Regions from separate parts of the Vibrio tubiashii ATCC 19109 genome, predicted to be linked through region 1. Evidence: riboswitches for the same ligand, from Rfam matches in the RefSeq annotation. Region 1 holds a riboswitch; the other holds the start of a gene.
The links. A riboswitch is a leader RNA that binds a small molecule or an ion and turns the genes downstream of it on or off. The one in region 1 is predicted to bind lysine.

Region 1 (5,401 bases):
TTTGATGTAATGAAAAACGAAGGTGAGTTCAACTTGAAGCGCTATGCTGAGAACCTAGATCGCTTACCGGACCTTAGCTTTATGGAAGGTGAATAAGCCACGACTCCTTTCGATAAAACAGCCAGCCTATAGCGCTAAGAGCACTCACCAAAAGTGGGTGCTTCATCAATCGACCATCCCACTTATTTATTACATTCATAGCTGCTCAGATTTTAATTGCCGATGCAAACGTTTGCTATAATACCTTTTGTTGCCGTCCTAAAACCTGCAAGGTAGAATCCGGCATCCTTTCATCCCTTATTCAGATTCTTTACTGCAGAAGCATTGTTATGAAATTTCCTGGTCAACGTAAATCGAAGCATTACTTTCCTGTTCACGCTCGTGATCCATTAGTGAGTCAATCACAAGAAAGTAAAAAAATGTCGCGCACGCATATTATCGGCATTGATCAAACTCTTGTTGATATTGAGGCCAAAGTAAGCAGTGAGCTTATCGAAAAATACCAACTGAGTAAGGGACACTCGCTCGTTATTGATGATGAGACTGCAGAAGCGCTATATAACGAACTCAAAGAACGTGATTTGATCACCAATGAATACGCTGGTGGTACGATTGGTAATACGCTCCACAACTATTCAGTACTGGCTGATGACCGCTCTACGCTTTTAGGCGTAATGAGCCAAGATATTAAAATTGGCAGTTATGGTTACCGCTACTTATGCAATACATCAAGCCGTATGGATCTAAACCACCTTCAAGGTGTCGACGGGGCAATTGGTCGCTGTTTCGCATTAATTACTGAAGACGGTGAGCGCACTTTTGCTATTAGTGAAGGGCAAATGAACCAGCTCCATCCAGATAGCATTCCTGAGAAAATATTTAAAAACGCTTCTGCTTTGGTGTTAACCGCTTACTTGGTGCGTTGCAAGAAAGGCGACCCAATGCCTGAAGCGACGATGAGAGCGATCGAGTACGCAAAAAAACATGACGTACCTGTCGTACTGACTCTAGGCACTAAATTCGTTATTCAAGATGATCCAAAGTTCTGGCAAGACTTTTTAAACGAGCATGTTTCAGTAGTAGCAATGAATGAAGATGAAGCGGAAGCACTAACCGGAGAATCCGATCCTCTTGCAGCTTCTGATAAAACGCTAGAGTGGGTTGATTTAGTATTATGTACCGCTGGGCCAGTAGGCCTATTTATGGCGGGTTATACTGAAGAGTCTGCAAAACGTGAAACGTCTTTACCATTATTGCCAGGCAGTATTGCAGAATTTAACCGCTACGAATTTAGCCGACCTGCTTCAAAAGGGCTTTGCGATAATCCAATTAAAGTTTACTCGCATATTTCACCTTATATGGGTGGCCCAGAGAAAATTAAGAATACCAATGGTGCTGGTGATGCCGCTCTTTCTGCTTTATTACATGATATGGCAGCGAACAAATACCATAAAGAAAATGTGCCTAACTCAAGCAAGCACGCACATTCATACTTAACTTATTCATCGTTCTCGCAAGTATGTAAATACTCTAATCGCGCCAGTTACGAAGTGTTAGTGCAGCATTCACCGCGTTTATCTCGTGGACTTCCTGAGCGAGAAGATAGCTTGGAAGAAGCGTACTGGGAACGTTAATTCCGTTATTGAACGATAAAAGCTTCATTAAATTGAGGCTTTTTTATTTGCGGCAATAATAAAAAAGCGCCATATAGGCGCTTTTTGTAAATCATTAAAAGTGATTAGATTAGGAAGTCGTCTAGTGACTTGCCGGCATCTAGTTGCTCTTGGATTACTGAAGGTGTACGACCTTGACCTGTCCAAGTTTTCTCTTCACCTGAAGCATCTACATATTTATATTTTGCTGGGCGAGGAGCACGCTTCGCTTTTGGCTTACTTCCTTTAGACTCACCTGCCAATGCAGAAATAAGCGCTTCGACGTCGATGCCGTCTTTAGTAATCTGTTCAGCAATGGCGGCTAATTTAGCTTCTTGCTCTGCAGCTGCTTCACGTTCAGCTTCTTCTGCTTCTTTACGCTCAGCTACAACAGTAGTTAGTTTATCTAACGCTTCTTCTAATTGCTCAAGTGTTAGCTCTCGAGAAAAAGCACGTAGACTACGAATGTTTAATAGTGTTTTTGTTAGTTCCGACATTTATTCATCTCTTCACAATATAAGTTGTCGATGTATGAATCATAAACCTCTAAATTTAATATTACAATCTCACTGACATAAATTTACGTAAAATAAACTATCAGAATGTTGTTTGAGAGCCGTTTTATTATTAATTTAGTTGCTTGCAATAAATAGATTTTCTATCGCGCTTATCTCTTATATTAACAGAGGCCTATCTGGGAGTCCGGTTTCATATTAAATGTTATCGAAAATATAACCGTATCCCTGAGCTATATGCCTTTAGTATGTATCAGTACAAAAAAACAAGTCTGGCGTATCAAAAAAATGTATCTGTCATGTAAGGATGGTTAAAAAAACGTCATTAGTAGAGTGGATTTCTAAGAAATCAGACCATTTGAGTTCAATGGATGGGCCAATAAGTTATCCAATTGGATGACTATTCATCAATCTTGAAAGCTTAGTCGAAGTTGGCTAACGATATTTTTAACAGTAGAAAATGGAATATTATGTTGAAAGAGGTGGTGATATGAGTACAATGGGCGCAACCTAATGCGTTTTGTTGGTTAAATTATTGTTAAAATGATTTTTCGGTAGTTTAAAGTTTCAACAATCGCGGTAGAGGCGCGGAATAAATAAGTAGTGTTTGCTGGGGTGATGCCAATGAGCAAACATAAAAGGTTATTTCGCCGAAGTGAATTCTCTCATCAAGGAGGTTTGCTGGGGTTACACTCGAAAGGGGTAACACTGCCATAGTCTATAATTTGTAAAACTATGGAGCGCTACTGTAGGGCTGGGTTTCGCATTCGCTGACCTATCGCTAATTTCAACTTAATTGATTGGAAATGATTTCCTTCAATTAGTCTGCAGTAGATCTCTAACCATTTATTACTGGTTTTTGAAGATCATGAATTTAATTGATTTTGCATCATCTCCTTTATCTCTTTTGCCGCCAATTGTGGCACTGAGTCTTGCTATTATTACCCGCCGCGTACTCGTATCGCTTGGTGTCGGTATTGTTTTAGGCGCAATCCTACTTAACGACTACTCATTCGGTAGTGCGCTTGGATATGTTGGTTCTACCGTTTCAAGTGTCTTTATTGAAGATGGCGGTATCAATACTTGGAATATGAGTATTGTCGGCTTCCTAATTTTACTAGGGATGATGACAGCGCTATTGACGCTATCCGGTGGTACACGTGCGTTTGCAGAGTGGGCGCAAACTCGCGTTAAAAGTAAGCGTGGCTCTAAGCTTCTTGCTGCATTTTTAGGTGTTTTCATCTTTGTTGATGATTACTTTAACAGCTTGGCTGTGGGTGCTATCTCTCGTCCTGTCACTGACCGTTTCTACGTATCACGAGCTAAGCTAGCTTATATCCTTGATTCAACTGCTGCTCCAATGTGTGTGATCATGCCTGCTTCTAGCTGGGGTGCTTACATCATGACAATCATTGGTGGCATCTTAGTTTCGCATGGTATTACTGAGTATTCAGCACTTGGCGCATACGTTCGCCTAATTCCGATGAACTTCTATGCGATATTCGCGCTACTTATGGTATTTGCTGTTGCTTGGTTCGGACTAGACATCGGTAAGATGCGTGAGCATGAAATTGCGGCGTCACGTGGGCACGGGTTTGCAAAAGAGCAAGCGGAAGACTCGGAAGAAGCTCACGAGCTAAACGAAGAGTTGGATATCGAAGAGAGCGATAAGGGTAAAGTCTCTGATCTCATCTTGCCGATCGTTTTACTTATTGTTGCGACGGTTGCTTCGATGCTTTACACCGGTGGTCAAGCTCTTGCTGCGGACGGCATTGCGTTTAACTTACTCGGCGCATTTGAAAACACTGATGTAGGTACATCTCTTATTTACGGTGGCCTAGTTGGTTTGGCTGTTGCGCTGTTTACCGTTGTTAAACAAGGTATTGCGGTAAGTGAGATCTCTCGTACGCTTTGGATTGGTGCGAAATCAATGTTTGGCGCGATCCTGATCCTGGTGTTTGCTTGGACGATTGGTTCAGTTATCGGTGACATGAACACAGGTAAGTATTTGTCGACTTTAGCTCAAGGCAATATCAACCCACATTGGTTGCCAGTTATTTTGTTCCTATTGTCTGGCCTTATGGCGTTTTCTACAGGTACATCATGGGGTACATTCGGTATCATGCTGCCAATCGCGGGTGATATGGCAGGTGCAACGGATCTGGCGCTAATGCTACCAATGCTAAGTGCTGTATTAGCGGGTTCAGTATTTGGTGACCACTGTTCACCAATCTCAGATACCACCATTCTTTCTTCAACAGGTGCTCGTTGTAATCACATCGACCACGTAGCGACTCAGTTACCATATGCACTGTCAGTTGCAGTCGTGTCGTGTATTGGTTTTATTACTCTAGGTATGACCGCTTCTATCGGCATGTCATTCGCAGCGGCGTCGGTAGCATTTATCGCTATTTGTGTCTTGCTATCTGTTCTGTCTAAGTCAAAGATGGCGAGTTGCCAAAACGCGTAACAGATTGAAGTTATTGCTATTAGATAAGGGAGCTCAGGCTCCCTTTTTATTTGTCATATACAAATTGAAAAAAGTTTAAATAAATGGTTGAAAAATGTTTTCGGCTTGGTTAGTGTGGATATCAACAAAGCGAACAGAAGAGCTTATTAAGTATGCGTAAATTAGTCATGAACATTCATCACCATCATCACCCAGTTTAGTCTTTCGGGAGATGCACGCATACCCGGGAGACAGGAAACTCCCGGAGGCTAAAATCGCAAACTACAAGATTTAGAACCCTCGGGAGAACAACTCTTCCGAGGGTTTTTCAGTATTTGAATCTTAAAAAGTTTATAAATTTCAAAATCTTGCACAGGGATACAGCAATGCAAACACAACGCCTAAGAATCGCAATCCAAAAGAAAGGTCGCCTGAGTAAAGAGTGTCAGACTCTGCTTAAAAAGTGCGGCGTTAAATTCAATATCATGGGTGAGCGTCTTGTTGTTCACTCACTAAATATGCCAATTGACCTATTGCTAGTACGCGACGATGATATTCCAGGTCTTATCATGGATGGTGTCGTTGACCTTGGCTTTATCGGTGAAAACGAACTTGAAGAAGTACGTTTAGATCGTAAGGCGTTGGGCGAGCCAAGTGAGTTTGTTCAGCTGCGCCGTCTAGATTTTGGTGGCTGTCGTCTATCTATCGCGATTGATAAGGATGAAGAGTACAACGGCCCTCAGGACCTAGCAGGCAAACGCATTGCAACGACTTACCCTCAGCTA
Region 2 (5,401 bases), 1.6 Mb from region 1:
AATGGTGAAATGGAGCGTGATTACAGCTACACAGTGGCGCGCCATAAAGATGAGCTTTGGACGCCAGAAACTGTCGGTCAGAAGGCTGCGGAGAAGACCGTTAGTCGTCTGGATGCGCAGAAGCTAAAAACAGGTCAATATCCAGTGATGTTTGCGGCTGATGTAGCCACTGGCCTACTTGGTCACCTAGTGATGGCGATCAGTGGCGGTAACCTTTACCGTAAATCTTCTTTCTTGCTTGATCACCTAGGTAAGCAAGTACTGCCTGAGTGGTTTAATGTTTCAGAACGCCCGCATGTGTTGCGTGGTCTTGCATCAAGCCCATTTGATAGTGAAGGAGTCTTTACCCAAGACCGCGAGATCATTACTGATGGTGTTCTTGCTACTTACCTGCTTACTAGCTACGCGGCGCGTAAAATGGATATGACGCCTACAGGTCACGCGGGTGGTATCCATAACTGGTTTGTGAAATCGACAGGTCAGAACTTTGAGCAAATGTTGAAAGAGCTAGGTACTGGCTTGCTTGTAACAGAAGTGATGGGCCAAGGCGTTAATGTCGTGACTGGCGATTACTCTCGTGGTGCTGCAGGTTTTTGGGTAGAGAACGGTGAAATTCAGTTCCCAGTGTCTGAAATTACCATCGCAAGCAACCTCAAAGATATGTTTAATCAGATTGTTGCAGTTGGCAACGATGTAGAGACTCGCTCGCAGATCCAAACAGGCTCAATCCTGCTTGAATCAATGAAGGTTGCGGGGGAGTAAACAAGGAGCGGACTACGTCCTAAGGATAGCTAGACCGCTTCGCTGCTGGAGAACTAGACTTGACTCTTTTATCGATGTCTTGAAGTTTTAGCCCTCCAGCTCTCCAGCTCTCCAGCTCTCCAAAACGAAAGGGTTGGCAAAAATGCCAACCCTTTAAAGTATCAGCCGAATCCCGAATCCCGAATCCCTTTTATTCCTCAAACAACTCTGTATGCAGCTTCTGAATTGCTTGTTTTGAGACTGACTCGTCAACTAAGAAACAGAGGTTGTGTGGGCTCGCACCGTAGCAGATCATACGCAGGTTGAAATCTTCTAAAGTGCTGAATACTTGCTTTGCATAGCCTTTACTCTCGCTCATATTGTTACCAATCAGAGCAACCAAGCATAGGTTGTGTTCTACTTCGACCGTACATAACTCTTCTAGCTCAATTCTTGCGGCTTCTGGAAGTTGAGGTGCGCCGCCAGCAGTGTCTGTTTGATCCAGAGTGAGCGACACACTGATCTCTGAAGTGGTAATCAAGTCGACCGAGATTTTGTGTTTAGCAAGAATCTCAAACACTTTGGCGAGGAAGCCGTAGGCATGGAACATGTTAGCGCTGCGCAGTGTTACCATAGTTTGGTTACAACGCAGAGCCAGAGCGCGGAATAGTGGTGAGCTTTCTACCTGATGACGAATCCAAGTGCCGCCTTTCTGTGGCTCTTTCGATGATCCGACAAATACAGGAATATCGTGGCGTAGGGCAGGAAGAAGCGTCGATGGGTGGAGAATTTTAGCGCCAAAGTTCGCCATTTCTGACGCTTCACTAAAACTAATTTCAGGAATTGGAGAAGCTTTAGGAGCAATGCGTGGATCTGTGGTGTAAATACCAGGAACGTCTGTCCAAATCTCAAGTCCAGAAGCTTCTACGGCTTCGGCGATTAGGGCTGCACTGTAATCACTACCACCACGACCTAAAGTAGTGGTGTTGCCTTCGGCGTCAGAACCGATAAAGCCTTGAGTAATCACTACTGCATCTTGGCACAGTGGCACCAGTGATTGCTGAGCAAGCTCGCTGATCTGGTCTAGGTGTGGCTCTGCTTTACCGAAATTGTTGTCGGTGCGCAGAATGTCACGAATATCAAAACGTACTGCGCTGATACCGCGCTCTTTCATCAATTGGGTAAGTAGGTGAGTCGACATCAGCTCACCACATGCGACTAGGTGGTCTGTTAGTTTGTGGCTTGCTTGGATCGATGCCGCTTCCGCAAGGCTAGTCACTGTGTCGAGAATCTCGTAAACATCGCTCGCTGCTTGGGTTCCATCTTCAAGCTGTTCGAGTACCGCATCATGAATTTGCGCCAGTTTAGTCAGAATCTCACTACGACGGACTTGGTCTTGTACGCCATTCGCGAGCTCAACCAGCAGGTTAGTGACACCTGAGCAAGCGCTACTCACGACGAGTTTTGTATTTGGATTGCTTTCAATAATTGCAGCACAACGGCTCATTGCCTCAAAGTTAGCAACGCTTGTTCCACCAAATTTAGCTACATTAAAACTGCTCACAGCATTTCTCCCACGACTTCCTAAAATAAAAACTTTTGGTAGCTATACCAACATCCAGTGTTTTGCTTTGATGAAGAGAGTTGAGCGAAAGAGAGGGGGGTCTTTTATATGTATGACTTTCCTCAGAAGCTCATCATCAGACTGGGCTGATGACAGTTGTAGGGATTCAACCCTAGCAACCGACAGATCCAAACCGACACTTCGGATCTACCTCGGCACTACTCCCCCTCAATGTGTTGTATCGGATTTGTGGCTCCACAACACGTCTACCTGGGCAGTGCTCCTCTTCTGCAAAATAATTTGCTATGTGGCATAAATATTCGCCACATATCCGCATTGAACGTTTTTCTGTGAACTATGTCAATGAGAATTTGTAACTTTATGCCTTTTTATAATTAACAAACTTGTGACACTGGTTTGACCTCAATACTTTGGGCTAATTGCTGCCAACAAAGAATTGAATTAAGGTGGGTTTAAGGAAGTAAAGATAGAACAAAAATTATAGTGATATTAAAAAGGAGCTGCCAATGACGATTCAAAGTTTTATCCCCCCTCACCGTATTCTTATGGGACCTGGGCCTTCAGATATATCTCCTCAAGTGTTGCAAGCTTTGAGTCGCCCGACGGTTGGTCACTTAGACCCGTTATTTGTTGGCATGATGGATGAGCTTAAATCGCTGCTCAAGTACGCTTTCCAAACTGATAATGAGTTTACCATTGCCGTTTCTGCGCCAGGGAGTGCAGGGATGGAGACTTGTTTCGTTAACCTGATTGAACCGGGTGAAAAGGTGATCGTTTGTCGCAATGGCGTGTTTGGCGAGCGTATGCGTGAAAATGTTGTACGTGCAGGCGGCATTGCCGAAGTTGTCGATGATGAGTGGGGCGCTCCCGTCTCTGTCGATAAAGTCGAGCAAGCGTTAAAAGATAACCCTGATGCAAAAATCCTAGCTTTTGTTCATGCTGAAACCTCGACGGGTGCGTGCAGTGATGCAGAGGCTTTGGGTAAGTTGGCGAAGCAATATGGCCTACTATCCATTGTGGATGCGGTGACTTCACTTGGTGGGGTACCGCTTAAGGTCGATGAATGGCAACTAGATGCGGTTTATTCAGGCAGTCAGAAGTGTCTTTCTTGTGTTCCGGGTCTTTCTCCGGTGACCTTTTCTCCGGCTGCGATAGAGAAAATTCAAGCACGTACCACACCAGTGCAAAGTTGGTTCCTAGATCAGAGTTTAGTACTTGGCTATTGGAGCGGTGAAGGAAAGCGTAGTTATCACCACACTGCACCCGTCAACAGCTTATATGCTCTGCATGAGTCTCTGTTGATTCTAAAAAATGAAGGGCTAGAAAATGCGTGGCAGCGACATCGAGACATGCATGAGAAACTCAAACAAGGCTTGGAGAAGCTAGGCTTTGAGTTCGTTGTCGAGCAGGGCTCTCGTTTACCTCAGCTCAACGCCATTTATGTTCCGCAAGGTATTGATGAAGCGAAAGTGAGAACTCACCTACTAGAGACTTACAATCTAGAAATTGGTGCTGGTTTAGGCGCTTTAGCCGGTAAAGCGTGGCGTATTGGCTTGATGGGTTACGGTGCTCGCGCTGAAAATGTTGCCTTATGCTTACGAGCACTCGAAGAGGCATTGACGCAATAGCAGTCTCAATAACATATCAATTAATAAGGCGACCTGATGGTCGCCTTAATTATATCTATAGACTCTAGTTAGTCTCTTTTTCACTGTCCGCCTTTAAGGCATCGATATTCGGTGGGATGTACTGCACCTCGGAGAAATCCTGCTCAGGGAATAGGAACTGCGCTTCGCTGCGAATTTGCTCCGCTTTAACACTGTCTCCCAGCCCTTGATAGGCCAAGATCAAATTGTTATAGAAAGCAGGACGAGGTTTATCTTTAATAATCTTCAGTGACCAATCTATGTATGGCTGGATAAACTGGGGATCTTGCTTGTATAAGCCAATATTGAGATAGGTGCTATAGATATCCCAATCGTATCTATCTTTCCAAACCACTGGATTGGTGACTTGGTTGAGTATGTCAGGATCTTTGGGCTGTGAGCGCTCAAACTGGGTAAGCACATAATTGGTATGTAAAGTGGTCAGCATATAAAAGCTTGTCACTATTGGTATGACTAAACTAGACACCCGTAGCGCCGTCTTGGAGATAATACTAAATGGTGCTTGGCGATAACTGCTCGCCCTTTGATCAACCCAGTAGAGCAGAATGACAAAGGTTATCCAGTGAATCGCTGAATGATAAAACGGATACTCAAGCTGACTGTGCAGAACGATGGGAACAAACAAGGCAAACATTGCCAAGCGTGTGCCTTTCTTCGCTTGATAAAGCCTAGCAAGAACAAAAAGCGCCGCGAGTATGATGGCGAGCAGGGGCAGTAAGCCACCTTCAACTCCCCAGTAGAGCAATTCGTTATGTGGATGGTCCATTGCCGCTAAACCAGGTTTATAACTCGGATTTAGCTGGTGTTGTCTCGCCGTGTACACCATATACTCTGGCTCAAATCGACCATAACCATAGCCGGTAAACGGCTTTTCGATCAGCATGTCGAGTGCTTGAGGAAAAGTATATCTTCTCGGGCTCTCTAGATTGCTCTTCTGTTCCACTAAAGAGTCATCTTGCCCGGTCATTAATGGGGTTGAAAAGCCTAGCCCAGTTCCCACAATTATGGCCACTATCCAACCGACAAAGCGTTTTTTGGTTGCAAATCTAAATACGTACGGAATCAAGAGGGCAATAGAAAGAACTGCGGCCAACCAACCTGTGCGCGAAGCCAATACAACCAACAGTGGTACAGTCGCAACGGGCATCAAATACAACAATGCCACTTCACTGACTTTACGTTGGTACTTAGTCGGATGACGGGTGAGTAAATAGCCAGATAGCGCTAATCCTGTGGCTAGAAAACTTGCCATCACATTGGGTTGCTGAAAGATGCCGTAAGGGCGGTTTGAGTCGGTGTTGTAGCCAAAGAAATTGCCCGGCTCTAAGGTCAAATACTGTACCCAGCCGAACATAGCTTCGATAAAGACCGCAATGGTGATAAACCAGAGTAGACGCTGCTTTTGTTT

Region 2: it holds a riboswitch for lysine, as region 1 does, so the genes downstream of both, lysC (lysine-sensitive aspartokinase 3) here and tet(35) (tetracycline efflux Na+/H+ antiporter family transporter Tet(35)) in region 1, are expected to answer to the same signal.

What each region holds. Positions count from the first base shown of each region.
Region 1 is NZ_CP009354.1:1,274,173-1,279,573, forward strand. Features, by position in the region: gene IX91_RS05780 (hypothetical protein) at 1-96, shown strand, start outside; gene IX91_RS05785 (inosine/guanosine kinase) at 330-1,634, shown strand; gene IX91_RS05790 (H-NS family histone-like protein) at 1,739-2,149, opposite strand; lysine riboswitch at 2,740-2,921, shown strand; gene tet(35) (tetracycline efflux Na+/H+ antiporter family transporter Tet(35)) at 3,036-4,637, shown strand; His leader region at 4,813-4,949, shown strand; gene hisG (ATP phosphoribosyltransferase) at 5,003-5,401, shown strand, end outside.
Region 2 is NZ_CP009354.1:2,906,926-2,912,326, reverse strand. Features, by position in the region: gene pmbA (metalloprotease PmbA) at 1-762, shown strand, start outside; gene lysC (lysine-sensitive aspartokinase 3) at 953-2,305, opposite strand; lysine riboswitch at 2,424-2,601, opposite strand; gene IX91_RS13235 (pyridoxal-phosphate-dependent aminotransferase family protein) at 2,833-3,954, shown strand; gene IX91_RS13230 (PglL family O-oligosaccharyltransferase) at 4,019-5,401, opposite strand, start outside.